One region of the Bacillus songklensis genome, then DNA from elsewhere that is predicted to be linked to it. Evidence: riboswitches for the same ligand, from Rfam matches in the RefSeq annotation. Region 1 holds a riboswitch; each other region holds the start of a gene.
What was found. Region 1 has a riboswitch for cyclic di-GMP ahead of ACFOU2_RS16380 (sodium-dependent transporter). Riboswitches for the same ligand answer to the same signal wherever they lie in the genome.
Positions count from the first base shown of each region.

Region 2: linked by a shared signal. The riboswitch ahead of ACFOU2_RS01980 (diguanylate cyclase domain-containing protein) and the one ahead of ACFOU2_RS16380 (sodium-dependent transporter) in region 1 are both predicted to bind cyclic di-GMP.
Region 3: linked by a shared signal. The riboswitch ahead of ACFOU2_RS12885 (anti-repressor SinI family protein) and the one ahead of ACFOU2_RS16380 (sodium-dependent transporter) in region 1 are both predicted to bind cyclic di-GMP.

Region 1 is NZ_JBHRZT010000067.1:232,961-242,730, forward strand. Features, by position in the region: partial or broken gene ACFOU2_RS16375 (IS630 family transposase) at 1-649, opposite strand, end outside; cyclic di-GMP riboswitch class I at 866-952, shown strand; gene ACFOU2_RS16380 (sodium-dependent transporter) at 1,115-2,482, shown strand; gene ACFOU2_RS16385 (pyridoxal phosphate-dependent decarboxylase family protein) at 2,532-4,163, shown strand; gene ACFOU2_RS16390 (methyl-accepting chemotaxis protein) at 4,427-6,172, opposite strand; partial or broken gene ACFOU2_RS16395 (IS6 family transposase) at 6,350-6,712, shown strand; gene icd (NADP-dependent isocitrate dehydrogenase) at 7,672-8,976, shown strand.
Region 2 is NZ_JBHRZT010000009.1:60-5,934, forward strand. Features, by position in the region: partial or broken gene ACFOU2_RS01975 (hypothetical protein) at 1-447, shown strand, start outside; cyclic di-GMP riboswitch class I at 1,042-1,124, shown strand; gene ACFOU2_RS01980 (diguanylate cyclase domain-containing protein) at 1,108-2,223, shown strand; gene ACFOU2_RS01985 (YppG family protein) at 3,218-3,418, shown strand; gene ACFOU2_RS01990 (hypothetical protein) at 3,474-3,674, opposite strand; gene ACFOU2_RS01995 (YjcZ family sporulation protein) at 3,847-3,945, opposite strand; gene ACFOU2_RS02000 (YjcZ family sporulation protein) at 4,190-4,330, opposite strand; gene ACFOU2_RS02005 (YjcZ family sporulation protein) at 4,814-4,921, opposite strand; gene ACFOU2_RS02010 (hypothetical protein) at 5,310-5,603, shown strand.
Region 3 is NZ_JBHRZT010000052.1:303,440-319,232, forward strand. Features, by position in the region: gene ACFOU2_RS12815 (YndM family protein) at 1-324, shown strand, start outside; gene ACFOU2_RS12820 (NCS2 family permease) at 760-2,061, opposite strand; gene ACFOU2_RS12825 (short-chain fatty acid transporter) at 2,353-3,678, opposite strand; gene ACFOU2_RS12830 (hypothetical protein) at 3,823-4,026, opposite strand; gene ACFOU2_RS12835 (hypothetical protein) at 4,192-4,467, opposite strand; gene ACFOU2_RS12840 (hypothetical protein) at 4,666-4,836, shown strand; gene ACFOU2_RS12845 (hypothetical protein) at 5,422-5,736, opposite strand; gene ACFOU2_RS12850 (hypothetical protein) at 6,149-6,343, opposite strand; gene ACFOU2_RS12855 (EcsC family protein) at 6,358-7,182, opposite strand; gene ACFOU2_RS12860 (patatin-like phospholipase family protein) at 7,365-8,210, opposite strand; gene ACFOU2_RS12865 (YkvS family protein) at 8,547-8,735, shown strand; gene ACFOU2_RS12870 (DedA family protein) at 8,983-9,570, opposite strand; gene ACFOU2_RS12875 (magnesium transporter CorA family protein) at 9,703-10,641, opposite strand; gene ACFOU2_RS12880 (helix-turn-helix domain-containing protein) at 11,048-11,386, opposite strand; gene ACFOU2_RS12885 (anti-repressor SinI family protein) at 11,485-11,613, opposite strand; cyclic di-GMP riboswitch class I at 11,642-11,732, opposite strand; gene ACFOU2_RS12890 (hypothetical protein) at 12,203-12,409, shown strand; gene ACFOU2_RS12895 (oxidoreductase) at 12,514-13,194, opposite strand; partial or broken gene queF (preQ(1) synthase) at 13,380-13,718, opposite strand; gene ACFOU2_RS12905 (hypothetical protein) at 13,857-14,069, opposite strand; gene ACFOU2_RS12910 (hypothetical protein) at 14,195-14,368, opposite strand; gene queE (7-carboxy-7-deazaguanine synthase QueE) at 14,468-15,199, opposite strand; gene queD (6-carboxytetrahydropterin synthase QueD) at 15,192-15,635, opposite strand; gene queC (7-cyano-7-deazaguanine synthase QueC) at 15,635-15,793, opposite strand, start outside.

The sequences.
Region 1 (9,770 bases):
TTTGACACCTTGATGCTTTCCGTAAGTGGGAATGATTCGCTGCTTCCCTTTTAAAAACCATGTATGCCCGAGAGCTTGATAATCGCGGATCATGGACTCGTCCTGAAACAGAAGATGATCGATTTCCTCATTCAGAAGTTTTTTTATAGGCAGGAAAGATCTCTTCTACAAACTCTTTTTGTTTTACCGGGTCAGCTGTTGCCAGCGTATAAGTGGGTTTCGTATAACGGAGACCTAAATCATACAAAAGTCGGGATACCCCACGAAGAGTATAGGTTTGGTTCCATTCTCTTTTGATAAAAGAAGCGATGATCGCCAAGGTCCAATTATGTTTAGCTGGAAAACCAACATCGACTGGCAGTTTGGTTGTGATGACTTGAATTAATTCCTGTTCTTGTTCAGGGGTTAATTTACGAGGTGCCCCCGGTGATTGTCCCATGATTAAGCCGTCCAGCCCTTTTTCCTCATAGGCATTCACATAATTATAGATGGTTTTTTCAGAACGACCGATCATGTTCGTGATTTCTTTTTTAGAATAGCCCTGTAAGTAGAAGTAGATGGTTTGATAACGTTTATACATTCGTTTATCTTTCGTGGTTTTCATCGATGCAAGCAGGGTTTGAATTTCATGTTGACGTGAATCAGTCATGGGATTTCTCTCCGTTCATTGGTAAATGTTATACGTATACTTCGACGGAGATGGGCTGTAATCCTTTAATTCAACTTATATAGTAAATATTTTTGCACCAAAAATAAATTTTTATAGAACTATATTTACAAGTTAAAATAAAGGAGTTAATATATCACAGGTATAAATTACTAGTAAATAAAACCTATTTAATTACGATGTTAAAGATAGAAACACCTTCGATAATGGCAAACTTGTCGAAAGATAAGGACGCAAAGCTACGGGTCTAAGGCTTATTTTGGCTAGGATCGCCGGGTTACCGAAAAGGATTGGATATATAAGATAAGAGGGTAATTTTCAGTTTAGTAACATACCCCTTTGTTTATATATGCCCACCAATCTTTTTGGTGGGGTTTTTTAATATCAAAATTAAATTTTTATTATTATAATCTTTCAGTCATCTAAGAACAGAAAGGAATGTAAAAAATGTCACAACAAGAACAATGGAAATCAAAACTAGGATTTATTTTAGCAGCTGCTGGTTCGGCTATTGGATTAGGGGCCATTTGGAAATTTCCGTATGTAGCTGGTACGAGTGGTGGGGGAGCGTTTTTTCTTGTATTTTTACTTTTCACTCTATTATTAGGTTATCCGCTTTTAGTAGGTGAATTCGTAATTGGTCGCCGCTCGCAAAGTGACGCTATTACGACATATAAAAAATTAGCACCCAATACATTATGGCATATAACAGGAAAAATAGGTGTATTTTCTTGTTTCTTAGTTTTATCATTCTATAGTGTGATAGGTGGATGGATTATCCTTTATTTAATTAAAGCATCCACTGGTAGTTTAAATGGACTATCACAAGCTGAGTATGGTCAGCTATTCGGAATAATTATCGCTGATCCTGTATCTACACTGTTAGGACAATTAGTTTTTCTTTTGATAACGATTATTGTTGTAGCAAAGGGGATTCAACAAGGGATAGAGAAAGCAAGTAAAATTATGATGCCTGCTTTATTTATTCTTTTTATTATTCTAGTAATTCGTTCATTAAGTCTAAACGGAGCAATGGAAGGAGTTAAATTTCTTCTAGTACCAGACTTTACGGAAATGACTTCTGAAAGTATTCTCTTTGCTTTAGGTCAAGCATTTTTTTCACTTTCTTTAGGAGTTTCTGTAATGGTAACTTATAGTTCTTATCTTCCTAAAACACAGGACTTACCTAAATCGGCTTTATCAATTGTTATTATGAACCTTTTGATAGCTCTGTTAGCGGGATTAGCTATTTTTCCGGGAGTATTCTCTTTTGGTTTAGAGGTAGATGCAGGACCAGTTTTAATCTTTTCGGTCTTACCGGCAGTATTTACTCAAATGCCATTTGGAATTGTTTTCTTTATTGCTTTCTTAGTATTATTTTTATTCGCAGCATTAACTTCTGCCTTCTCTATGATAGAAATTGCAGTATCTGCTTTAACGAAAAATACAAATGAAAATCGCAAGAAATACACTTGGATAATCGGAGGATTAATCTTTATTGTAGGAATTCCTTCATGTTTATCTTATGGGGTAATGGCTGATTTTAAAATAGTTGATAAGACATTTTTTGACTTGGTAGACTTCGCTGTAAGTAATGTTTTAATGCCTTTAGGAGCGTTGGCTATTTCTATATTTGTTACCACTAAGGTTTCAAAAACCGGCTTATTAGAAGAATTACAGCAAGGTTCGAAAGTGGGGAAAGTGTTCTTTAATATATGGTTTTATTTACTGAAATACGTTACACCGATTGCTATAACTGTCGTTTTTCTAGATGTATTAGGTGCATTAGAATGGATAGTAAGCTTTATTAAATAATACGTAAAAAAATAAGCATTGAAATTTGGAGGATTATCAAATGACAACAATGAATCAACTTCAACAATTATTCCCTAGTGCTGATGGAAATGTGGAACAAAGAGAAAAAATATTAGGATACATAAACACTATTTTCACTAATATTGATGAATTAAAAGACCCCTCAAAATTAACTTTGGGGCAAATGCCTAATTATACTAAAGATTATTATAATCGTATTATCGAAGAGTCAAATGTACCGAGAAAAGGGTTACCGATGGAAGTTACAATTACGGAACTAATCGATCTTGCAAAAGGACAACGATTTGTTAATAGTAACTATGTAGCAAATGCAGCTCCGCTACCGAATATAGCTAGTATTTTAGGGAACTTAGTAATGGTTCTGTTAAATGGGAATGCCCTTTGGGATGTTGAAGGCTCAGGTGCAGCTAAAGCGGAAATTATGGTGACTAGTATGTTATCCAAAATTGTAGGGTATGACCAAAATACAAGTGCTGGATATACAACATGGGGAGGACAAGGAGCGGTCTTTAATTCATTACGACTTGCGGTTGCTCGTCAATTTCCGGAATCAAATAAAGAAGGGGTTCCTAACAACATATTTTGTTTCTGTTCCGAATTATCTCATTACAGTCTTTATAAATCAGTGGAAGCAACAGGTATAGGTGTAAACAACATGATTCGTGTGGAGGTAAATGATGACCATTCCATGAATTTAGAAGATCTGAAAATGAAAATGGAGAAAGTTATTTCTGAAGGTGGAATACCGGCGTATATCCTTGCGACTATGGGAACAACAGACACCTTTGGAATTGATGATATTAAAGGTATTAAAGCTATCACAAGTGAATTAGAGCAAAAATATAATTTAAAGCCTATTTACGTCCATGCTGACTCTGCGATGGGTGGTATGTACACATTCTTTAATGAATATGACTTTGCGAATAATCCATTACATTTAGAAGATAGTGTTTCTTCAGTATTGAAAAGATACCAACAAAAATTCCAAAGTATACATTTGGCTGATAGTATGGTCTTTGATTTTCACAAGTTAGGTCAGACACCTTATATAACAAGTTTATTCCTAGTGAAAAACAAGGAAGATTTAAGATATATAGACTTAGATGCTTCCGAAACGCCTTATGTGGGTAATAGAGGATATGGAAGTTATCATACAAGCTACACGTTAGAATGTTCTCGTATGGGCAGTGCGATTTCTATCTATGCTTCACTACTATCAATGGGAATTGAAGGCTATCAGTCACTATTGGCTAATTATATTCGTGTTAATATAGCTTTTAGAGAATCTCTACTGAGAGAATTCAAAAATGTAGCAGTTACAAACGAAGTATCTCCAGTTACAACCTTTAGATTTTATCCAAATGAAGTTCTTTGGAAAGAAGAACTAGGGGGTAAATTAACAAGAGATGAAGTAGTTGAGATTAATGAATATAATGGTGAATTTGCTGAATTAATCGGCGTAGAAAGAGAAAGGGTTTACTTTGGTAATACCTCAAAACAAAGATTAATTCATGTTCGTGATGGGGATAAAAGATTACCTGTTTATGTACATAAATTTTTCTCCATTTCACCATATACCACAATCGAAGAAGTGGACAGATACATTAGCTTTTTGAAAGAACACATGAATGTTCATCAAAAATCTCTAGTTCTTGTTTGATTTTGTTTATAGAAATAGCATAAGAGGGAGCACAAAAGCGACAGGTTTACTTTGTCGCTTTTTGTTGTTTATACACTGAAATGTTAGTAATCCAACTCCGATTGAAAAAGTGATTATACCTATTCCTAATGTCCATGTATTGATGCAACGGAATAAAACAACACTTCATTGGGATCCTCTTGTAATAAATGGAGAAAAGATTAATCAATATGTGTTCAAAGAAAGCAGAAAAACCGATAGGAATTATTCCTATCGGTTTTTTATTATGCTTTGAATTTAGTAATCATTGATTGTAATTCGTGTGCTAACTCATTTAATTCTCTTGATGCTTTAGATAATTGGTTGACAGATTCTAATTGCTGCCCAGTACGATCTTCAATTTCGTGAGTGAAGTTTGAGTTATTCTGTGCAATCGCTTCAAGGTCTCTGACAGAAGCGGTTACTTCTTCTGTTCCAGCGGAAATTTCTTGAGATGCAGCCGAAACTCCTTCGATTTGAGTAGAAATTTGGTCTGTAATCTCTTTAATCTTAAAGAAAAGTTCTCCGGTTGTTTGAGCAATCTTCGTTCCTTTTTCTGCCTCTGTTGTACCAATTTCCATGGAAGATACAGCGTTATTTGTTTCATTTTGGATTTCTTCAATGATTTTTGAAATCTTCTCTGTAGATTTGTTGGACTCTTCCGCTAACTTTCTAACCTCTTGTGCTACAACCGCAAATCCTTTACCGTGTTCGCCGGCGCGAGCGGCTTCAATTGCTGCATTAAGAGCTAATAAGTTCGTTTGGCTAGAGATACCTGTAATCACTTCAAGGATACTAGAAATTTCGTCGGAACGCTTCTTTAATGAGCTGATGATATTGCTTGATTGTTTAACGGTATCGTTAATGATTCCCATTTGTGAAACCACTTCACTGATTGCATCTAGGCCTTCCATAGCATAATCTTCCATACGTTTAGATACTACGGAAACATCTTGAGCAGAATGTGCGATAGAATTTATTTCAGCCGCAATTTGTTCAATGGCTCCTGCTGATTCTGTGACTGATACTTCTTGTGCTTGAATTCCAGCTGTCATTTGTTTAATGTTGTCACTGATTTTTACAGAGTGGTCTTTCGATTGTTCAGTAACAATTGTTACTAATTCGGATGATTGTAATACAGTATCAGAGGTTTCTCTGATTTTCACAATCATAGATTTTAATTCAGATGCCATTTCATTGAATGCTTCATTAATTTTACCTAAATCATCTTCTCTTGTAGGAAGTTTAATATCAAGATTTCCGTTTCTCATTTCGTTAATTCCATTGAACAAATGTTTTAACGGTTTGAAGCTTCTGCGAGTAGCAAATACTTGAATAAGAATAATAATGATAATAGCTGGGATCAGAATAAGTAAAGAGCTAAGTAAGAATTTTTCTGTTCCGTTTTTAACCATACTTGCATCAACATCTACTCCAAAGAAAGCCCATACTTTACCTGTGCTATCTTTGATTGGGTAAAGTACTGTCACCCAAGTTCCGAATTGGTCTTCATACACATCTGAAGTTGTAATTTCTTTTGTTTTATTTAATTCTCTAATAGATTTAGCAATCGTTTCTGGTTGATCATATAAATCACCAATATTTATTCCGTTTTCTTGTAAGCCTTCTTTAATGTGAGTTGGTGTGGCAATAATAGCTGATTGATTTTTTTCATTAAGTTCGGTTCCCATTATATATCCTTGGGCAACATTTGGATTAGTGCTAGATATTTTGTCAAAAAAAGCGGTTAATTCTTTTTGAACTTTACCATCAAAATCTTTTTCATTTGCTGCTTCCTCAACTAGAGAAGGATCTATATCTTTTCCCCAACGTTCTGCAATTTTCGTTGCTTGCTTTTCCATTTCTTTTGTTAATACTCCATTTTGAATGGATAAGCTTGAGATTATAAGTACGATTCCTATTAATAGGATTAATGTGGTCGTAGTAACAATAGATTTTGTAACAAAAGATAACTGTCTAAGTTTGTTCATGGTGAAATCTCCCTTTCTTTATATAAAGTTTATATCGGTAATTTCATGAAAATTTTTTGTGATACAACTATAAAATATATTTTAAAAGTCTATAAATGAGAGTTTGAAAATAAGGTTCTGGTGCAAAAACTTCAAGATAATTACAAGTAGTCTCTAAATCTTGGACATACTGATACTATGACTCTAAAAAAGGTGTCTGATCGGTATGGAAAACAACATTTATTCAAATGGAGGCATTATCAGCCTGTCATTATTTTGTTAACAGTTAGATGGTATCTACGGTACAATCCCAGTTTTCGTGATTTGGTGGAAATGATGGAGGTGCGAGGCCTTTCGATAGCTCATACAACGATTATGTGATGGGTTCATCAATATGGGCCTCAATTAGATGAAAGAGTACGGTGTCATTTTAAGCCAACAAATGATTCCTGGAGAGTAGATGAAACGTATATTAAGGTAAAAGGTCAGTGGATGTATTTATATGACGTAGTTGGTTCCAAAGGAAGTATCATTGATTTTTATCTAAGCAAAACAAGAGATTAAAAGGCTGCAAAATGCATCGCATCATAATCTGTAAGTTAGCAGAAAATTCATGTCCTATCCTGAAAATTACTACTTTCATTCATTTGATGTGATGGTGCCGTATTAATACGGCATGGTTGTCTACCATGGAAGAACGGTATCTATTCCATCCTCTGTTTCATGGCTGGCTAACGGGAGCAAGAGTTTAGGAAGAGGATTCGCTGTGGCAACTCCTCTTTTCATTGTGCTAAACGAGTGAAATGGGTTGAAGGAAGAAAATGTTTGGGAGTATGTAGCAAGGTTAACCCTGCTTTTTCATTATGATTGTTATTTTACCCGTTGGTAAAAGTACACTTTTACGAACGGTTCATTTTTGCCCAAAAAGTGCCCTTTTTCACGTTCGTTTAAGTCGAAAAATCATTTACGGACGTTTTGGATAGAATAAGAGAGAGTTTTTTATATTTTATGAGAAATAATCAACACTAAAACCCCTTGGCGCCAAGGGGTTTGATTTTGTGTGGGTTCCGGTAAGAATGGTTATGTCAACAAAAAGAGGTTGGGTATCTAATAAAGCTACCCAACCTCTTTTATTGCCAATAATCAGTGTTATGTAAACTAAAGGTGAATAGGTGATGCACTTGCTTTGTATTATTTTTTGAGTATGTCCAAGTTTCATAGATTAATTACAATCAGTTTAAGGTTTTTGCACCAGAACTAGATTTCATATCGTTAATATCCCTTTTTTTAATCGTATACATAGTTTTAACACCATTTAAAACTCAAGTGTTTGTGATAACTTTTTCTTATTAAAATCATAAATTTTTTCTTTATTTAATTATTATAAATAAGATATTACGATGAAATAGGATATAGAGTTGTCAAAATTCGACTCTGCCTATTGAAACAACTTTTTATCATAGGTCTTAGATTTATGACAATGATTGTGAACAGAGTGTAGACAAGTAATCAAGGAGGTAATATTAATGACACAGGGAGAAAAAATTACAGTTACTAACGGTGTATTAAATGTACCAAACTATCCAATCATTCCTTTCATTGAGGGAGACGGAACTGGGCCGGACATTTGGGCTGCAGCTTCACGTGTACTGGAAGCTGCTGTTGAGAAAGCATACAATGGCCAAAAGAAAATTGTTTGGAAAGAAGTACTAGCTGGGGAAAAAGCATTCAACGAGACAGGTGAATGGCTGCCTTCAGAAACATTGGATGTAATCCGTGAATACATAATTGGGATTAAAGGTCCGCTTACAACTCCTGTCGGCGGCGGGATTCGTTCCTTGAACGTGGCATTACGTCAAGAGCTTGATTTATTCGTATGTCTGCGCCCTGTACGTTACTTTGAAGGTGTACCTTCACCCGTTAAGCGTCCTGAAGATACAGATATGGTGATTTTCCGTGAAAATACTGAAGATATTTATGCGGGTATTGAGTACGCAGAAGGAACAGAAGAAGCACAAAAACTAATCAACTTCTTACAAAACGAAATGGGTGTAAATAAAATTCGCTTCCCTGAAACTTCTGGTCTAGGAATCAAGCCGGTTTCAGAAGAAGGAACAAAACGTCTTGTTCGTGCAGCCCTTAACTATGCAATCAATGAAGGTAGAAAATCATTAACACTTGTTCATAAAGGAAACATTATGAAGTTTACGGAAGGTGCCTTCAAAAACTGGGGTTATCAATTGGCTGAGGAAGAGTTTGGCGATAAAGTATTTACATGGGCTGAATACGATCGTATCGTAGAAGCAGAAGGAAAAGAAGCGGCTAATAAAGCACAGGCGGAAGCAGAAGCAGCTGGCAAAATCATCGTAAAAGATGCGATTGCCGACATCTTCCTACAACAAATTTTAACTCGTCCGCGCGAGTTTGACGTAGTGGCTACGATGAACTTAAACGGTGACTATATTTCTGATGCGCTGGCTGCACAAGTTGGCGGTATCGGTATCGCTCCAGGAGCAAACATCAACTATGAAACAGGACATGCCATCTTTGAAGCGACTCACGGTACAGCGCCAAAATATGCCGGCCTTGATAAAGTGAACCCGTCTTCTGTTATCCTTTCAGGTGTATTAATGCTTGAACACCTTGGCTGGCATGAAGCGGCTAAACTAGTCATCTCTTCCATGGAGAAAACAATTGCTTCTAAAGTGGTTACTTACGACTTCGCCCGTTTAATGGATGGGGCGACAGAAGTAAAATGTTCTGAATTCGGTGATGCGTTAATTCAAAATATGGTTCTGGTGCAAAAACATTTACTAGAAGTATAGAGCTATTCATTTCTTTCAAATTAGAGGATTAAGAAATGAATTTAAACAGTTTATGGATAAATTCTTTTTAATTTATGGGAGAGACTTCACCTGCTGGTGAAGGTGCAGCGTGTAGACAAAGCCTATTATTAGGCAAGGTCTACACGTTGAAAGCCCTTGTCTCAAGGGCTTTTTAATACGTTTAGTTCCTCTAATCCCACTTATGTCAACAAAAAAGAGGCATTATGTTAATTGGAGTTGAATATTGTATGTATGAAAAGATGAATTGAATTATACTTTCAAGGATTCATACAAAGTAAAATGTTGAATAAATTAATATATTGTGGAGGATGTTTTCCTTTGTCCTTGTAAATTATGAAAACATACAGAGAGGGAGATGAGAAATTGACTGACGCATCTATCAATTTAATGAAGGTTGTTGTGCGCAATGCTGTGCGCACTAACTTAGTTATTATGAATTATTACTTTGATTCAATGTTATTTTTATATGGTTTTAATAAACGGAAGAGTAAATTTTAAATGTAGTGTAATAGATTTTAGGGTGTATTAGAAAGACTCAGATTAAAAAGAATCTGAGCCTTTTGCTTTTTATAACGGGCCTTATGTCAACTATATAGATCGATTTAGAAAATTCGACCTGACCAAAGAACGGCCATGCCAAATTTTCTAGACCTAAGCGGCTGGCACCCCCCTTGCGGGGTTGGCGCCAACCGCATAGGTGAACCCTTGAGGGCGAATTCAAGTTGTCTGGATCACCGATTGTGATGCCTCTTGATTGAATGAAGATGTGTCGA
Region 2 (5,875 bases), on a different contig from region 1:
ACTGCGGATATACTGCGCTTCATTGCGGAAGGGTTCAACCGTAATCTAACCGCAGTGGAGATTGAGGAAGGTCTAAGCCTTATGGCTGTAAGGAATATAGAAATTGAGGAAGAAACCGCAGTGACAACCGCAGTAGCGCAGCAGCAGTCTAATCAACAGGCGATTTCTGTTCAGGTGGAGGTGGGTGAACAGTTCCAAGAACTTATGAAGCAAACCCAGGTTGCTATGCAGATAATGGCTCAACAAAAAGAAGAAATTATGGAGCTGCGGAAGGCTGTTGCGGAACTGCGGAACCAGCAAGATAAGCAAAAAGAGTATATCGATTATCGATTAGAAAAGCGTGATGGTGAGTTAGTGAACGCGATGAAAGAGATGATGGAAATGAAAAAACAAGTTGCTGTACTTGAGGAACAGAAGGGCCAAAAGAAATGGTGGAGGTTTTGGTGACTCCTATTTGGGTGAGCTTGGAGGGAGGAAAAGAGGGAGAGAACAGGCTATAAGGCGGCTTGTTTTTCGTGCTATGCTGTTGGTTCGACCGAGACAGAGGGGAAAATCCTATTTGGTATGAGTTCTCGGTCGGCGTCAGCCAGGTAGCACGAAAAATTTTTAAAATCAAGGGCGACCGGAGGGAGTTCATATACCCTTGATTTTGAAAACCAATTCAGTTATTTAGGTTACAAAAGTAAGATAAATAATTGAAAATAGATCTGTAAATTATACTGTAAATAAAAGAGAACACTTTTTCTAATTTATTTACGGTGTTTTTGCGCTTAAAATCCCCCGATGCTTGCGAATACGGTTCTTTTAAGAATTCCGCAAACAACAGAAGACCTCACCCCATCCTCTTATAAGGATGGGGTGAGGTCTTCTGTTACTGCATTTAAAAGGAGCCTTGGTAAGGAGGCGAGGGATAGTGAAAAGACGATGACAAGTTATCTTTTCGACCTGATGGAGTAGGATAACACAATAACAGATATATTAATAATCTTTAGTTGTCGTTTTTTGTCGAATAGTGTAAAATTGCTAGGCTGAAACTACATCCACGAAAAATGGCAAACTTATCGAAAGATAAGGACGCAAAGCTACAGGTCTAAGGCAATTGCTATGATGGCTGAGCTGCCGAAAGGAGAAGTTAATAAAATGAAGTTAAATCATAAAATCAGAATGAGTCTGATTTTTATGTTATTTACTATTGCTGTTTATTATAAGGATGAATCAATTCTTAAACTGCTTGGGTTACATATTAATGGTGTGGAGGAAGAGATCTTTGATGATATAACCTTATTTATTTTGCTCTTACTCTTCTTTAATGTTTTTTTCTTGCAAGAAAAGGTATCGAAGTATCTTCAGAAGAGCCGCGAGCAATACCGATGTTTAATTGGACATTCTGCTCAGCCAATATTTGTCCGTTCTGAAGGTGAATTTATCTTTGTCAATCGTGCTTGTGCTAATCTTTTAGGAGCTTCTCATTTTCAAGAACTCCTTGAGAAGCCCTGGATGGATATTATTCATCCCGATTCTATAGAAACTGTAAAAGAAGTATTATTGAGACAACAGAAAGACAAGGACGAAGTTTCAAAGTATGAACTGAAAGTAATTAGATTTGATGGAAAAATCATTCATGTCGAGGTTATTTCGACTCCTATTGAGTACATGGGAAAAGATGCAAGAGAATTAGTTGTACTGGACATAACTCAAAGGAAACAACATGAAGAACTCATGAATCATTTAATCTACCATGATCAATTGACTGGTTTGCCGAATCGGCGATTTTTTCAAGAAACCTTGAATCAGAAATTAGATCAGTTTAAAAGTGAGAAACTTTTAGCTGTTATGTTTATCGATTTAGACGGTTTCAAAAATGTAAATGATACTTTCGGTCATGAAATAGGCGATCAATTGCTACAAGAGGTGGCCAAACGTTTAAATAATTCTGTTCGTGACAGGGATATGGCTGCACGATTGGCAGGTGATGAATTTACAGTAATACTGCCTGAAATTACACGAGAAGACGTTGTTCAAGTTGCCGAAAGAGTATTAGAAGAATTGCGATTACCTGTTATCTTGAAAAAAAATTCGGTAAAAGTTACGTCAAGTATCGGAATCGTTTTTTATCCCCATCATGGGGATAATGTAGAAACCTTATTGAAACATGCTGATCAAGCTATGTATCAAGCTAAAAAGCAAGGGAAAAACAATTATCTAATTTATACTGGTGAGTAGATTCTTTTTTCATAAAAGGTTTAGAGTTTTAGAAAATGTTATTTTGATAAATTTGTTTTTAATATATGTATTAGAGATTGCATAAAACCACCCCTTTTTATACAGCTGCCAGGCTTCTTGAGAAGCTGAAAACGTTGATTCATCAACGATGTATAAAAAGATGCATAAATAATAAAAATAGACAAGCCAAAACCCCTTGGGCGCCAAGGGGTTTGTTTTGGTGCAGGTTCCGGTAAGAATGGTTATGTAAACTAAAAATGTATGGGATATACATGAGAGAAAACGAAAAAACTACCTCGAGGATCAAGAGGTAGTTTTTTCATAGATTAGGTATAGAACTAAGGATTTTGTTACCGGGTGATGTCTCGCGGCGTCTTTTGTATTTTGTTCAAGGTGTTTGGATGTTATTCCCTTTATTTGTTTTGTGATAAGAAATCATGATAAAAATGCATTTATAAGGAGCAAACTAAGTAATGTTGAAAATTCTCCGTAGCTTTACACTTTTTTATCTTTTAAAAAAAGAGGACTAGTTCTAGTCCTCTTTACAAATTCGACTTTTGAAAAGATCTATAACTAATGGAATGGAATGGCACTTTATTTCTTTATTTAGCGGCATAAAGGGCTCTAACGAAGGTGGAGGTGCTTTTTTTACCTAGCCGCAGTTATAATATGTTGTCTGGAATTAAATTGAAGATTGTATATGATATTTTTTTCAATACAACATGATAATTATCATGTTGTATTGAAAAAAATACCTAATAAAAAGCGAACTTCTTGTTTATGAAGGAGGTTCGCTTTTTATTAGGTAAATATGTATTCAATCACATACATAAATTTATGTATGATTGCTTTTTTATGTATAGGAATAGTAATTATGTGTTTTTAGGGATATGTACCTTTCCTTAAAGGTTCAACTTTTCATATATCTATTAGAGAAGAGATATGTAACTCAAAGGAGGTTTTGAATTTGCTGCCTAGAAGACCACAACGACCCATGCACCCCTTTTTTTCTCCTAGCCCATTACGACGCCCCCCAATAAAGCAAAATAAGCAAGATTTCATGTCTCATTTTCGTACATCAGAAGGAAATTTAGATTTTATAAAGATTGCAGGAACGGCTCAACAAGCTAAGAAAATGTTTGATCAAGTAAGTCCTCTAGTAAGTCCTCTAATTACAAAATTTCTTAAAAAATAGCCTATTATAAAAACAGAAAGAAACCTACAAAAAAGTAGGTTTCTTTATTTAGCTTTTAGAAAATGCGTCGTCTTCTGAATCTTAAAAGGAAAAGAGCTGCAATTAAGAAGAAGGGGATAAATCTTCTTCCAAAGCGGGTACGAAGCATCATTCCTCCAGGAGGTGGGTCCCCGTCTATAATTCCTCTATAAACTCGTCCATAATGATCCATAACCTCAACAGGCTCTCCTTGATATCTTCGAACTAAATGCTCCACGTTATTCCTCCTTTCTGACACAAGATATGATTTTGAAATGAGAGGTACATGATCTTCATCAATGTTTGTGAAAATAGATATTTTAAGACAAAGGAAAGATCATTTAAATCTGCCCTTTGTCTTCTCAATAAGCGAAACGAAATCAACTGTTCCCATTAGATGATGTGAGGAATTAATAACCGCCAAATCCTGTACAAGAACATCCTACAATGACAAGTAAGACGAATAAGACAACAATTAACGCAAAAGCAGTGCGAATTCCATCGCTCATATTTAACACCTCCTATGGAGTATGAAGGGATTGCAGACATACAATCCCTACTTTTACATTATGTTTTCAAGAAATAGTTGGATTGGACAAACTCATTAGCTGAGGGAAAAAATCAACATTTTTAAGTAATATGTCAAATTAAAATAGACTATCCACTATCTTTATTTTTGTAGGGAGTAGTCTATTTTTTATGAAAATCAATTGTTAAAGCCTATAAAATTGATTGTTTTCGTTAATTCAACCACTAATAACCCATACCCATGCATACACAACCTACGATAATGAGGAGAATGAATAAAACAACAATTAACGCAAAACCGCCGCCATAGCTAGGAGCGGTAGTTGCAGGTGCTGTATAACCATAACCACCACAACCAAAGCCCATACTTGTTCACCTCCTATTGAGTAGTAAGGGATTGCTAAATTACGATTCATACTTTTACGTTATGTTCTCAAGAAAGAATTGGATTGGACAGACTCACTAATAGACAAGAAAATTCAATATTTTTCCAACTAATGCTATTAGAGTGCAGTTCTAATCATTTTTAAATTCAACAAAGACTAAAAGCGCATGTTATAACATGCGCTTTTAGCCAAGACAAAGAAGGTGTGTATGTCCGGTGGAGGATATTCAGGAGACTTTTGTCTCTCATGTTGTAAGATATGCAAAATATCATAAAAGGTAATGGACAAGTGTTGATATGAACGTGGAATTTTTAGCAATGAATTATTATTTGATCTACCCCCACTTAGCAAGTCTGGAAGCGAGGGTCTTCTCGTCGATTATGATAAAAAGGACAGATTGAGTAATCTGTCCTTAGCGAAACCGACTATTATGAATAGTTAAGTGGTAAATTCAAAGTAACTTTTAATATCCACCATAGGACATACAGGAACATCCCACGATGATAAGTAAGACGAATAATATAACGATTAAAGCAAACCCAGAACCGTAACCGTAACTTCCATCACTCATTATTTGCCCTTCTCCCTTCTATTGCTTATTGGGAAATTGATAAGCATTCAATACTCAGTACTAAATTATGTTTTTAAAAAATATTTGTATAGGACAACTTAATCAAATCATTGAGCAATCACGAAATTTACATATTTACCCAATTGGTGATTTTGGTTATAGCTATAACCAATGTAACATGAATAACATTTTGTTACGTTCGAAAATCTTTTATATAAACCAATACAATATTGAAAACTTTTATTTTCCTTCTGTTATTCTAAATGCTTAAAATTCTACAAACATCTCGACCATTGTCCATTTCACCTACACTTTAAACCGCATACCCTATCAAGAGAAGCTGTAAGTAATTTTTCCATTTATCTTTTATGGAAGGGAGTTGTAAAAATTGCCTAGAGATTATTACCATTTATGCTGTAAATATAAAGGAAGGCCAGTTGAATTAAAGGACAAATTAGGTAATGTTCATAGAGGTATGATAGAAAGAGTTACACCAACACATGTATATGTAAGACCATATCAACCTTATGGGCCAAGAAACCTTAGAGGATTTGGTTATGGTGGTTTTGGTAGGCCATTTTTTGGACGAAAATTTGGTTTTGGATTCGGAGCTGCAGCAGTTGCCATTGCCTTAGCAGCTCTAATCGCATTTGCAGTAATACCATTTGGTTTTTTTTGGTAGATAAAAGATTGTGTTTGAAGATACGTCCTGATTTAATTAGAAGGTATCTTTGTTTTTACTTCTCATAATCCTAGGTTATGTCAACAAAATAAGGAGAAAAAAAGGTTGGGTATCTAAAAGATACCCAACCTCTTTTCTTGTTGATAAGAATGGTTATGTAAACTAGAAATGAATAAGATATACATTTACTAATTCAGCAGACTTATATATTTCAACATTTGTGTTATTTGCGAAAAAGCCAGCTAATCTATAGGAGGATATATAGAGAGAGA
Region 3 (15,793 bases), on a different contig from region 1:
CGTAGGACTAATAACTCCGTTGCTTCCCTTGCTGATTTTGGTTTAGCATTTTTGGTCATTTGGTCAATGAGTAGAAATTTGGCTTATGTGAATGATTTATTTGCTGGATCTTTAATCTCTGCGCTTGGTATCACAGTTTTTGAAATTTTTTATCATCGCATTGTACCTAGAAATGCTGGAAGAACAGAGATACCTAATCAGAATCAAAGACAACGTAATACTCGACTTAATACAGAAGCTTCAGAAGAGTTAACTCCTGTCAGACCTGATGTAAGAAGCCCGAAAGAATATAATGATAATAAGAATAAAGATGAGAATAAATAATTTAACCCCTGCCCAATTTTTAACGAGTTGGGTTTTTTATTGCATCTAAATCAATGATTGAAAGGTGTATCTCTTTATGAAAAATGTAAATACACAACTAATTCAGGTACAAAGGTCTGCTTTTTGTTATTACCTCGATAAAATTATAACTATATAAATCTTGCATCGGAAGAATCTTCCATATTTTTTATTATAAATGTCTAATTGGATTATTAACGGATGCGATAAATTCTATATGTTTGGACAATAAATCACCATTAGAATCACTGCACTTATTTTCAGTCCATTTCCTAGAATGGATCCTGTCGTTCGATTAACATTCACAGCGACGAGTTCCAGATGCAGAGGAATATTGTTCACATAAAAAGTTTCAATACACGATTAAAATGACATGTATATTCAAAGAACCTCCTGCCATTTGACAGGAGGTTAGTATCAGCTTATATAATGCAATACAAAATTTAAAAAGAACAAAAACGCTACAACATACATAAGCACTGACACTTCACGCATTTTACCTAACGCTGCTTTTAAAATCGGATACGCGATAAAGCCGAATGCGATTCCATCAGCGATGCTGTATGTGAGCGGAATAAGCGCAATGATCAAAAATGCCGGGAATCCTTCTGACAAATCTTGCAAGTTAATGTGCTGAATGTTTTGAATCATTAAACCGCCAATGACAATCAAAATCGGCGCAATTGCACTGGCGGGAACCATTTTAATGACTGGGATGAAAAACAGTGACGTTAGAAACAGCACTCCTGCAACAAGCGATGTCATACCCGTACGCCCGCCTGAAGCAATGCCTGCTGCACTTTCAACAGACGACACGGTTGGGCTTGTGCCGAAAAATCCGCTCGTTATGACAGAAATGGCATTTGCTTGAAACGCACGCTGAAATTTTTCATCATGCCCCGTCATGCCCAAATGGCCATGGATTAAGCCAATGTTTTCAAAAACAATCACCATCGTTAAGGAAAACACTGCAGCCCAAAATGTCATAGACGTAATGGAAGAAAACGATAAGGCCCCCGTTGCACCAAAAAACACATGCCATTCAGTTGTTGATGCAGCTGTCTCCATTGGCTTCACTTGTCCTAAAGCAAAAGCAACCAATGTTCCTGCTGCCATACTTAACAAGAAGTTTCCGCGAACATTTCGAATGAACAGCACAATCGTGATAAATAACGTAATCAGTGTACCGATTACATAAGGGCTGCTTAAATCTCCAAGCGCCACAAAGGTCGTCTCACTTGATTGGACAATACCGCCCTTTTGCAATCCAATAAAGGTAAGGAAAAGTCCTACTCCTGCCGTTATCGCTTCTTTTAACGATTGCGGAATCGCCTTCATAAGCATCACCGATAAACGGGAAAAGGCCAGCACAGCAAATGCAAACCCGGAGATAAATACCACGCCGAGTGCCTCTTGCCACGATAATTCCATGGATTGGACCATCGTATACGTAAACAAGGCATTAATCCCCATACCCGGAACTAACACAATCGGTGCATTTGCCCAAAACGCCATTAGTAAACAACCAAGCAAGGATGTAATGACTGTCGCAAAAATACCGGCCTCAAGCGGAATGCCTGCATCTGCTAAAATGGACGCATTAATGGCAATAATATATACAACCGATAAAAAGGCAACGACACCAGCCATACTTTCCTTTGCGATGGTTGTGTTGTGTTCATTCATTTTGAACCGTTTGTCTAAGAACGTTTTAAACATCTTATTCCTTCTTTTTCTTTATCCCTCTCCCGCCCGATGAACCTCAGATGATGAGTCACCGCTGATATTATAGCAGAAACAGGAAAGGTTTCAAGTAATAAATATAAGCATTTCTGCACTTTTTCACTTCATTTTTAGCGGTTTAATTCCTTTCAGTCTTCGCAGAAAGCGTATGAAATAGACCTTTCACACAAATGATCCCTAAAAATTAGAATCAACATGGTTCTTTTATATAGCTATAAAAAAAGAAAAGCACCCCCTTTAGAAAAGGAAGCGCTATGTAACGAAATGTTAAAAAAAGAAAAAGCCAAGAGAAATAATAGCACCGCTTACAAAAAGAGTGATTAAACAAAAGCCCATAATGTCTTTCGCTTTTAACCCGGCAATCGCTAAAGCCGGCAACGCCCAAAATGGTTGAATCATGTTGGTCCAAGCATCTCCCCATGCCACAGCCATTGCTGTTTTAGACATGGAAACCCCCAGGTTTTGAGCGGCTTCCAGCATAATTGGCGCTTGCACTGCCCATTGTCCCCCGCCGGAAGGAACGAAAAAGTTCACAAGTCCCGCACTCCAAAAAGTGAACATGTGGAATGTTCGTTCATTCGAAATCGAAACAAACGCTTCAGATAAAACATTTGCCAATCCCGAAGATACCATGATACCCATTAAACCAGCATAAAACGGAAATTGAATAATAATACCGCTTGCTCCTTTTACTGCGTTCATCACCGCGTCTAAAAATCGCTTCGGTGTCCCATGGAACAAGATTCCAAGGAATAGAAACAGGAAATTGACAATATCAAGATTAATTTTAAGACCGTTTTTTACAACGTAAAAAGCTAAAAATGAAAGCCCGAGAAGACCTGTTAAAAGAGATAAAATCCGGCTGTTTTCAAGTCGGTCTGCAGGTGTCATTTCAAAATGTTCTACTGTCGGTGCCTGCAATGAATCCGTTTCTTCCAGCAAAGTGCGCTCAATGATCACCGTTTCATCTTTGGAAGGCATCATCAGGCGATTTAAAATAGGTATGATGACGAAAAGTGCCGCTACAATAACGAGATTATATGTTGAAAATAGCGTCTCGCTTGTCGGAACGATACCAATAATTTTCTCGGTAAAATGTCCTGGTGTCGCAATGGTAAGCGGAACGGACCCTGACAATCCTCCGTGCCAGACCACAAAACCGCTGTACGCGCTTGCAATTAAAAGGCGGTAATCGACCCCTTCCACTTTTTTGGCGAGCTCTCTAGCAAATAAGGCCCCGATTACAAGACCAAATCCCCAGTTAATCCAGCTTGCCAGAAGTGAAACAACGGAAACAAGAACAATGGCTTGACCTGGTGACTTTGGTACAGAGGCTAAATTTCCTAAAGCTTTCTTAAAAATCGGGCTGCTTGCTAATACATGGCCTGTTACAAGTACCAAAACCATTTGCATGGTAAACGCCAACAAACTCCAGAATCCACCGCCCCAATATTCCACAATTTGAATAGGAGTGCTATCTGTTAGCACCAAAGCTAAGCCGAACACAAAAAAAGTAAGAATAATTACAAATAAGAATGGATCTGGTAAATACCTTTGCATTAATTTGTTTGATAACGAAATAAGGACCTTCAATTCTTTCTCCCCCTAAACTTGTTATTCATAAAAACCCTCCAATCCCATCTTTCCGCTTTTTGAATGTTCACACTTCTTTATTCTTTGATTTCTTACAAATTCCTTTTTATTTTTACAGCCATCGTTTGACAAAGTTAGACATTCTCAGGCAGAAGGCGATTGGTCATATACTTGTCTTGAAGCAAAAACATAGAGAAGGCTTGCAGCAAAAAGAACAAAAGAAACGAGTGAAAAAAAGGAGAAAAACACAAACTGACCAAAATAATCATGTTTCCAAGATAGATATACATTCCAAACAGATCCGCCAAGAATCAGCAGCAAATAAAAAGCAACCAGCCATTGTTTCACATTTGCTCCTCCTATTTTTTAAAAATTATACCATAAAATGACATTTACATCTGCAGAGATTTTCTTCTTTCCCTTAATAAGATAAGTTGAAGCAATCAGGATTCTCCATGAGAAACTGCTCCGAAAAAGAAAGGCGATGCACCCTATGCACATCGCTTTTCTTTTTTAATAATAATACGGGTAATAACATGGTGGATAATAGTATGGCGGATAGCCGTAGTATGGCGGATAATAATAATACGGACGAGCAATTAACGCGCTTCCTAATACCCCGCCAAGCACTCCCCCGAAAAACGGTCCGCCAAAGAACGGACGTCCGAATCCTCCGTAGAATGGACGCCCAAATCTTCCAGGACCAAATCTTCCAGGGCCCAATCTTCCAGGGCCAAATCTGAGAATAGGACGACGAATACCACCTGATTGTCCTAATGGCTGTTTCATATAGCCTGCCTCCCGTTGATCATTGGTAAAACTCTTACACTGCAACATATGTTAAATGCGGAATCATGGAGTAGGCACCTGTCCTCTTTTATGAAAATTTCTGTGCGATTGACTAAAAAACATGTTTACCTGCTTCCTTTGAGGGAAAGGGAAACTTAACAAAAAATAATGATTTACAAGAAAGGAGTGAATGAGACATTGGGTGCCTGGATTTGGATTTTGGTTGGTATCGCCCTTCTCTTGGCAATAGGGTATATGGTAGATCGACGAAATAAGCAAAGAAACCCCGCCAAAACACAAACACCTAAACAGATAAGTGAGTCGGTTGAACAGGCGAAAGAAAAGGTTCATCAACTTGATGTAAAATAATGGTTAATAAAACAAATAAAAAACGATGGGGTCCCCTTCCCCATCGTTTTTTTGAATCAACAAGCAATGTGCGATGTTACGATATATGGTTATTCTTTATCGTAATCCCTTTATTTGGCCGTTCAAATTCCCCTTTTATAAAACGTTCTCCCCTAATAAACAAAACCGTTTTCCTTTGTCATCCTCCCCAAGATCACAAAGGGAACCATCGTACTGACAATGAGGTTCAAAAATGCAAACACTTACTGAAAACGCTTACTAATCATCATAAAAAAATAATACAAGATTATGCCATGTAAATAACCATTTGTAACATCACACCACAGTCTATAATGTTATTAAACATCAAAATAAAAAAAATATCAACCTTTCATAGAATTTTTGTTATTTTAAAAACTAATGAAATATTCTAAATATAATACCCTTTAGTATTTCTCCCTTTTCCATCCAAGAAAAAATAATGATATAGACTAAAATGTTTCGGATGGTTACATATTGATGCTTTTAATGAGGTTTCTGCTACCTTTGCGCAAACCTTTCAATAGAACACCCCCGGTCAGACTTGACCGGGGGTGTTCTGTTGAATCAGTCTTGAAAATCTATTTCAACTACATCATAGAAATCAATCACAAGTTTGACTCCATTTGTATCCATAAACGTAAACACATCTTCTTCCTTTGAAATATGAACAACATATCCATCCAGGGATTGTTCACGATTATCGTACACCATTGTAATAGCGATCTTTTTATTTTGTGTATACGCTTCTTTTAATAAAATATGGAGGTCATATTCATTATCCATATCCGGGCGTTTAACAAGAAGCATCCCGTATGTCGTATGACCCTTTTCATTTTTCCAAATATAATCCGCAAAATAAAAAGGTGTGCGATTTTCCAACTATAATCCCTCCCAATTCAGGCACATGAGTTTGTCATCCCCCTGTTGTATGCTCTATCTTAAATCTATCATGTTTTTCTTCGCTTCGCATCTATTAATCATGAAACATCGGTTGTTTGGGTATGAGACTAAGGAATAGTTTAGCATATGATGCCTCTCTTTCAAAAAGAACTGTTTGGCCCATATGAAAAGCGGAGAAAGCCCGCTTAAACCGATAGGATGTTGGAGCTTCTGAGAAGGAGCCGCTTTTTGGCTCCGCAGGAAGAAGCGAAACAGCCATACGGTTTGGCTTTCGCAGCTAGACAATATGAAAAGCGGAGAAAGCCCGCTTAAACCGATAGGATGTTGGAGCTTCTGAGAAGGAGCCGCTTTTTGGCTCCGCAGGAAGAAGCGAAGAAGCCGAGCATCACGCTCAGCTTCTCGGCACTTCCAAATATTGATATAACACTCCGCCGCCGCGTTGGGCAATGCCCCGGAAATGTTTAAAGTCTTCTTGCTTCACCAATACCTGACGAAAAGGTAAGAATTCTTCTTTTGTAACCCGAACTTCTTTTACTTCTCTGTTACGTAATTGCTGTAACAGTTCAATCGCTTTTTGTTCCTCCATTACTGATCCCTCCACTACAATGTAAGAGATTCGTGTTCGTCACTTTTCTCTAAGCGCTCCAGAATTCGGCGCTTTCGATAAAGCATTATACCAGCTTCCGCTACGTCTTGCATCATGGACTTATTCATAAAAGCTCCGATAAACATTCCTGCAATCGGAATCATTTGAAATAATTTCTTCCATCCAAATGAATCCGTATAAGTAACAACCACTTCACGCCACCCTTGCAGCCGGGAGATCATTTGCGCACGATTTTCGTTTCCATATTGCCTCGTTAAGTCTTCTAAAATCGCTCTTTTCCCGACTATATCAGCAGACACAAACTGCAAGCATTTCACGATAAATACACGCTCTTCTTTTTGTCTTGGATCATAGCCGTAGGCGATGGCAATTTCCTGTAATGTTTTAAGAGAAAGACCAAGAATCATCGGTATATCGACGGCTAATGTAAAAATCCCCCCAAACCCTGTGGTCGCTCCCTGAACCGTCGCGATTTTAGCCCGGCTTTTTTTTAACTCTTTACTCACGCGATCCATTTTTTCAAGGGGCATGGAGGAGATATCGGAAATCGTTAACTCTTCTCTCCCCTCCATCTGTTCAAATCTCTTCAAGATGATGCGTTCCTGGGTTAAATATTGGCCTCCCGTTTGGATGAAGCTTCCGAGTTCATCCAGCAGTACTCCGATTTTATTTTGAATAAACGCGGGCGTAATTTTATCTAACAGCTTAAACGGCAGCCGGCCGATCCGCTCCCAAAACCAAAGATTTTTCTGATCTTGTTCCCACACCTCGATTTCTGCCAATGCAGCCTGCAACGTTTCCCTTGACTCTATTGTCATGAGCGACACTCCTTACATAATCTTGCTTGTTTATACGTATCATCAAACAGAGAGGTTTCATTAAGTATGATGCTTTTCTTGAACAAACACAACAAAACGCTTATCTTTCGAACAGTCGGATAAAGTTAACAAAATAAAAAATGCTTTCATGGCCTGATTGAAGGCAATGAAAGCATTCTATTTCAAGACAGCCATTTTGTCAGTCTGCCGTATTGCATTTTTGCTTCTTCATATCCTTGTTGATATAGAGCTTCTAGTTTAACAGGATTTCGCTCCATTCTTCCCACATCAAGTGGTTGCTGTGGTCGAATGATAAAAAGAGTTCCTTTTTGTTCTTGCTCTTCTAAGTAAGAGATCGTTTCATTATAAACACGGTAGCGGTTTTCAAGCGCCTGTACAAGCCCTGAATAATCACGGTAAGAACGTCTTGCCACCCAAAGCATATTCGACTTTTTCTTTTGATAGCCCACGTTTCTCGTTAATACAACAACATTTTTGCTCATCCCATCTTTTTGTGCTTTCTTAACCGGAATGGGATCACTGATTCCTCCATCAAGCAATTTTCTGCCCTTGTAGTCTACAATCGGTGCAAGAAATGGCAGCGAACTGGAAGCTCGAATTACTTTCAACACATCCCGTTCGTAATCATCATAGTAAACCGGTTCTCCCGTTAAGCAGTCTGTTGTTCCAATTACAAAACGTTCTTTTCTATTTAAAAATGTATCAAAGTCAAACGGTACATGCTTTGTCGGAATTTCCTCAAACACAAAATCCATCCCGAAAAATTCACGGCGTTTCCAATAGTTGCGCCATGATATATAACGCGGATCCTTGATAAATCCGATATTTACTTGCCGATTTCGCCCCTTTTGACGAGATAAATAGGATGCTGCCTGACACGCTCCTGCTGATACGCCAATTATATAGGGGAAAAATAAATCCTGCTCCATAAAAAACTCAAGCACGCCCGCTGTATATACGCCGCGCATGCCTCCGCCTTCTAACACAAGACCAGTTTGCTTCATCATTTACACCTTCTATTTCTAGTAACATCTATTAAAATGATAACGAATCGTTCCCTAATTGTCATGCAATTCACTCTGATTACTGTCAATATTTCATTACCCATCATTTACTACATAAAAGAAATACAAAAAATTGTTAAAAATCTCTTTACGATTTTGCAAAATTCGTGCAAACTGTTTACAAGAAGTCTCGGAAATGTAATTAGAAAAACTTGACTTTTTTAAAAGTAATAGTTTTTCATTTTTATTACAATACAATATTTTATGCAACCTTTGTCCGTTTTTCACGTATAAAGTATATAAAGAGGTTTCTGATTCGTGGGTAAAGGAGAGAGTAAGATGCAGCAGATTGCTGAAGTTGGAAATTTAATTGAATTTAAGGATGGTTTACAGGGGATTGTCGAAAAGGTAAATGAAAACTCTGTTATCGTGGATTTAACGTATATGGAAAATTACCATGAACTTGACTTAAATCAACGGACAGTTGTCAATCATAAAAACTATAAAATTATTGCTGACCGCGCCTAATCAAATCATGAAGGAAATCCTCAATTCGGAGTAAATGACCCTATCCGCTCCCTTCAAACGAAAACGCTTTAACATTTCTTGCTTCTAAAAAGGGGCTGACTCAGCAGTTTTCAGAGGATGATCATAATCTATTTTTTCTGCGATGACCCGTCACTGAAATCCGTGATTTTCTTGGATTTTTAATGACAGGTCATCGCAGGAGGGTGTCCCGAAAGTACGTTTTTGTACTTTTAGGACCCCCTCTTCATTATTTTCGTTTCAACAATTTAAAAGCTAAATAAACTAAAATAATGGCTACAGCCGCAAACCCAACAGGACGTGTATATGTAGCAGCAACGGTTTCAATGTCATGCCAGCGAGAACCGAGTTGTTCACCTAACATAAGAAAGAAAATGGACCACGGAATGATCGCTAGCGTCGTCAACATTGTAAAGCGGACAGCCGACATTTTGGCAATTCCGGCAGGTATCGATATGGCATGACGTACAACAGGAATGAAGCGGGCCGTAAAAATGACGCCTGTTCCGTATTTATCAAACCATTGCTCCGCCATGTCGATATGTTTTTTGCGAATGAGCACATATTTTCCGTATTTCTCTAGAAATGGACGACCACCGTAATAACCGGCCCAATATAAAAACAACTGTGCAATTACCCCGCCGATGGTTCCGGCTATCACTGCCCCCACAAACGTGATCGATCCCTGGGATACCATATACCCTCCGTAAGCCAGTACTATTTCACTAGGAATAATTTCAATCATTAATCCTAGGGCAATTCCAAAGTAACCTAAATCCGTCAGCCACATTAATATACTGTTGATAAATTCACCCATTTTCCTTTTGCTCAATCCCTTTCAGTTGAATATTCTTCATCTATTTTTATTATCTTTATGGCCAAAAAATACTTGTCTCTTTCTTTGGGAAGATTGAAACCACCTCTTTTGCAAGAGGTGGTTTCGGCTTATTTAGAAATACCTTTTCTTCCAAAAGATAAAAGCAGTTGCGCCCGATAAGCAGAAGGCAATGCATAATACAATAATAAAGGCATGCGGTGTATGCTCAAGCGGAAGCGCCACGTTCATACCAAAAAAACTTGCAACGATTGTCGGAAATGAAAGCACAATCGTAATAGATGTCAAAAATTTCATCACAATATTCAGGTTATTGGAAATGATCGACGCAAACGTGTCCATCATTCCTGTCAGGATATGGCTGTATGTGTCGGCCATCTCAATGGCCTGTGTAATTTCAATGATTGTGTCTTCCAACAAATGCTCGTCGTCTTCGTACATTCGCAAGTATTTTTGACGTAATATTTTATCAAGGACCACCTTGTTTGACTTTAAAGAGGTCGTAAAGTAAACTAAACTCTTTTCAATCGCTAAAAATGCATAAAGTTCTTTGTTTTTCATCGATTGATGCAATTCTTTTTCGATTTCGTTTGTTTTTCGGTTAATTTGCTTTAAATAGCGCAAATAATACATCGAAATGACATTTAAAATTTGCAGGGCAAAACGTGTCTTTTTATAGGTGAAAAACCCCCGGACTTTTCGGTTTAAAAAATGGTGTAAAATCGGATTATCTTCCAGGCAAACCGTCACGAAACAATCCGGTGTAATAATGATACCAAATGGAATGGTTTCATAAACAGAGGACTGGTTGCTGTCATATGAAATAGACGGATAGTCAACGATAATCAACACATTGCCGTCTTCCTCTTCGATCCTTGAACGCTCATCATCATCGAGCGGGTCTTTAATAAAGTCCAGCGGCAAATTCAAATGATTGGTAACACGTCGAATTTCTTCTTCCGTTGGTGAGATCATGCTCACCCAGGAGCCTTTCGTGATTTCCTCCTGCTCATGGAGCCTTCCATTTAAATCCGTTAAGTAAATGTTCAGCATGTGTCAAACCTCCTCCTTTTCAAAGAGAAAGTCAGCATACCTCTCTATCAAAGAAGCTGATACAGTTATCGGTAATCATACAATCTGATAAAAGTGACATCCTGACTCCCTCTATGTTCATACTTGGCCCAGGATCACTGGAATTTTGGCTACTCAACCGATATCAACTCCTCTTCTTTCATTTACTCACAACTTCTATCATAACGCTTATCCTTTCGTTTGTATACAGGGAAAAACAGCAATCGGGCTGCATTTTAAAAAAATTACAGAAGGTAAACAAAAGAAATCGTTTTTATTCTTTGTATTCAAAAACACCCATGATGTTTGTACAGAACATGGGCGTTTCTACTTATTTTAGTATGTTTTATCCTATAAAAAAGCAAAAGCGTTTATGCCCCCATAAACGCTACTTCCCTTTATCCTGTTTCAATTTCCACTTGTTAAACTCCAAAAATTGACGAAACTCTTCTTTGGATACGCCTGATTCCATCGCTTCGCGCACTAGGTTCGCCCATTCAGAATCAAGTTGTTCGTAGACGGACGAGGATTCTTCTTCGTTAATTAATGACTGGACAGAAATATCCAACACCGCTGAAATTTTTTCTAAAAACTGGACAGAAGGATTTGATTGAAGATTGCGTTCAATCGAGCTTAAATATGACTTTGCGACACCTGCTTTTTCTGCTAGTTCGGATAGTGATAACTGTTTTTGCAAACGTAATTGTTTAATACGTTGACCGATCATATTTACACCCTCTCTTTCTCTTACCTCCCTTATCATAACATACCAAATATGCCATCGTTAATAACATCCATGCAAAAACAAAAATTTTCCGACTACTCCTACCGGCTGTGGCTGGTGAGAAATGCTTTAATATCCTCTTCTGATATGCCGCTGTCCAATGCTTCTAAAACTAAATCAATCCATTCTTCATCCAATAGCACGTGTATTCTATTTTCCTTTGTAACCATGGTTTCCTCCTAAAATACATTTTGTATCTCAGGCAGCCCAGCCGTCATGATTGGGATCCTCCAACTTTAGACCCGTGACTTTGCGTCCTTATTTTTCAATAAGTATGCCCTTACTGAAGAAGATGAGATGATGATTACACAAATCCCTACAACGATGTTCCTGTGACATTAACACTATGAACATAAGTATAATGTAAACCAGTCCGAAATTATGTTGAAGGCTGTCAGTATTTTATTGAATTTTACAAATATTAAGAAACAATTTCCTACATAATTTTGATTATATCTTCATTTTTTGATAATCTGATCTTTTTGCTGTTGGGTAATAATACCTATTTTATAAAACAAAAAGGCATATTGTTGTACTTTTTGTTGAGAAGAAAGCCATTTCATTCGAAATACCCCCTTGTCTTTTTACTTTATTATATTTACTCTATTCAAAAATGTTTCTTCAAGGAAATAAAATCCGCTCTAATATGTCTAATAATCGACCATTGAACAATATATCGATTAATGAGACAATAAAAACAAGCATGGGAGCATCTCGGTCCTATGCCGAATATATTTTTAAAAGAAAGGAGCGGTTTCGGTGGAATTGGTGTTTCTTGTTTTATTTTTTTTCATCTTTTTAGCAACAGCCTTTGCAGGCGGTAAAAAGCGAAATCACCGCTCTTACAATTCTTCGAGTTCTTTTACTCCCTTTACATACGAAAAAGATAATGATAATGATTCCTCGTTCTCAAGCTGGAGCAATTCTGACAGCGGCGGCGGTGACAGCGGTGGCGGCGGCGATTAAGCCATCGCTTTAAGTATTTATAAGTTTCTAAACGTAGAAGTGGAATCTATACTTTCTTATCTAGTGAAAAAGGGTTCGTTTCAGCGGAAACGAACCCTTTTTTATTAGTTTGTGACGGCACCTTGACAGTTTCCGTAATAAATGACATCACTTTCGTGAACATGAACACCTGAACGTTCTTCAAGCGCTGCTTCCAGCATTGCTTTTGCTACGTTCTCTGCTTTGATTGGCTTGAATTTACGCCATTTCCCGATAAGACAAAGGGATATGCTTTTTAATACATATTCACCGATTTTCTCACCTAGACGAAACTCACTGCGCTGCCCAAGTAGTAAGGACGGGCGAAAGAAGTGAGTGGAACGAATGTACAAGTTACAAATATCTTCTTCCGTTTGACCTTTTACCTTATTGTAGAAGATCGGCGAACGAAGATCCGCACCGATTGCGGTAATCGTTAAAAAGTTGCGGGCCCTTTTCTTTTCGGCAAGCTTGGCAGCTGCCAGCGGATACTCATAGTCCACTTTTAAAAAGTTTGCTTTTGTTTTTGCTTTCTTCATCGTCGTTCCAAGACAGCAAAATACATCATCTACATTAAATTCATCTTCGTATTTATGGAGCTCATCAAAATTAATTTCAACTTGCCTCAGCTTTTCGTGCTGAATCAACAGCTTGTTGCGGACCAAAATCGTGACTTGGCTGTACACGTTGCTTTGAAGCAGCAAGCTGAGCAGCTCTCGACCGACAAGACCAGTTGCACCAAGCAAAACTGCCGATTTTTGCGACATGTTTTTCACCCTCTTAACTAAGTTGTCAAACCTGAAAACAGGTTATATTCTGCGACCCATTTTTCTTATCTGAATGAATGATGCCTAGTTCCGCGGGCTAAGCCCCCCAGCTGTTTCACTCTCTCCTATGACGTCCAAAGTTCCAACATCTTGTCCGCTTGAACAAGTTCATTCCATTTCTCTTATTATCGATTATCGATCTTTTCAGGATATAAATCATGATTCATTAGTCGATATTCTGCCATTTTTTCGTACTTTGTGCCAGGACGGCCGTAATTTACATACGGATCAATGGAAATACCGCCGCGCGGTGTGAATTTACCCCATACTTCAATATAACGGGGATCCATCGCTTCAATTAAATCGTTCATGATAATATTCATGCAGTCTTCATGGAAATCTCCATGATTTCGGAAACTAAATAAATATAATTTTAATGACTTGCTTTCCACCATCTTTTGGTCAGGGATGTAGCTGATGTAGATGGTTGCAAAGTCAGGCTGGCCGGTTTTTGGCAAACTGCTTTACTAAGCAGGTGGACTATATCATATTCTTATTTAACTGCGATATTAAATAAGAACCCTCGCGCTTCCATCGTTAGTTACAAAACAAAAACCTACGATGTACTCTACTCTCTTCCCCACACATTACATGAAGTCGCTTCACATGTGAGTGATTTCGATAGTCTCTGCACCTTCCTTATTATTAAGGCTTGGCTCAGGATTAGGATTATATTTACGGAGAAGATTAATCAGTCTTTCTAAACTGGACCAATCCATATCTAGTTCTTTGGCAAGTTCATTAATACTTTTACCAGAGTAGATAAATTCGTTTAAAAACCAAATTCTGTTTCTCCATGGGGTGTCTGTTAACATAAGCACACCTCCGAACAAACGTTCTTGATATACTTATATTATAGAACAAACACGCTAATTTGTAAAAATATCCCTTCCCTGAATTCACGAGGTTTAAGCGACAGTGTCGCCACTGAAGTGTGCCCTTATTGACACAAGCTTGTAAACTCCGGACAGTTGAATTTCACGAAATAATCACGATTCTGATGTTTATTATCAAATACTTCAAGAATCTCCGGTGTGTACTCGAACAAATACTTTGTTCCTTGGTTGCCCAATAAGGTAACACCTTGTAATTCTTCGTCTTTTCTTCCTGTCATGTTAGTTTCCTCTCTTTCCTCGCTTGTCATTCTATCAGCGATTTGAATTTTTGTGAATACGTCTTTTCATTATTTTTTTGTAAAGTTTTTGAAAAATGCTTACACGCCCCGTTTATTTCCCCAGACGAGCGTATGAAGCTGCGGTAATGCTCTTACGTTGTTCATAGAAGGTGATGTCACAATTTTGTTGATGAGCCACTCAAATTTTGCTAAAAGCTCCTTAATTAATTGATCGTCATTTGTCGTACCTGCATCTTCATTCCCGACTTGAACGAAAAACGGGACGGATGGATACCGTTTATGAACGTTTACAGCATATTGAAAGTCATCATCATCAAATATGACCACTTTTAAGCTGACAGCATGATGACGATTATTTTGATGCAATTTGTTCATGACGTCATCTAAAATGTCGAAGTTCGTCTCCATTCCTGAACTTGGCGGTTTCGGTGAAATCGTCAAATCGTCAATGTGTAAAAACCAATCCTGCCAGCGGCTTCCCTGTGTTTCAAGCGCTGTACGGATATCGTTTTGTCTCAGCAAATCGATCAGTTCAGAAAGAGCTGCAATTAAAGCCGGGTTTCCTCCTGAAATCGTCACATGATCAAAACAATCACCGCCCAGGTCCTTTAGTTCGGTCCATATCTCTTCCGCTGTCATCTGACGGATATCGTCTTTCGCCGATCCGTCCCACGTGAAGGCCGAGTCGCACCAGCTGCATGAATAATCACAGCCTGCTGTACGAACAAACATCGTTTTCCGCCCCACAACCATGCCTTCTCCTTGAATGGTCGGCCCAAAAATCTCTAATACCGGAATTTTTTTAGCCATGGCGCTTCACCTTCTTCGGACGATACACGACATAGCTTGTTGGGGTTTCACGCACGAACACCTGCAGGCATTTCGGCTTGTTCAATAATGTATCAAGGTGTGCTTGAACCATCTCGTAAATTTTACGTGCTACCACTTCAGTAGTAGGGAAGTCGTTTGGATTTTGATCGTTGAACACATTTGTATGATCATTAAGCAGCGTATGGTCGAACTGACCTGACACGATTTTTTTCAAGGCTTGAAAATTAACTAAAAATCCGGAATCGTCCAACTCGTCCCCTGCAATAGTAATATTCACGAAATACGTATGTCCATGGATATTGCGGCATCTTCCGGCTTCTTCGTGCGGAACGAAGTGAGCTGCTGCAAACTGCATGTCTTTATTCAATTCATAGGAATAATCGTGAAATACCTGAGGATACATTTGTTGCAGCATTACTCATCCCCCCCGTTCTTTTTTGTAAGGTAGTCATCCAGTCCTCGCTTGCGAAGTTTACATGCCGGGCACTCACCGCAGCCGTCTGACATGACGCCGTTATAGCACGTTAAGGTATTTTCCCTTACATAATCAAGTGCCCCTAACTCGTCAGCAAG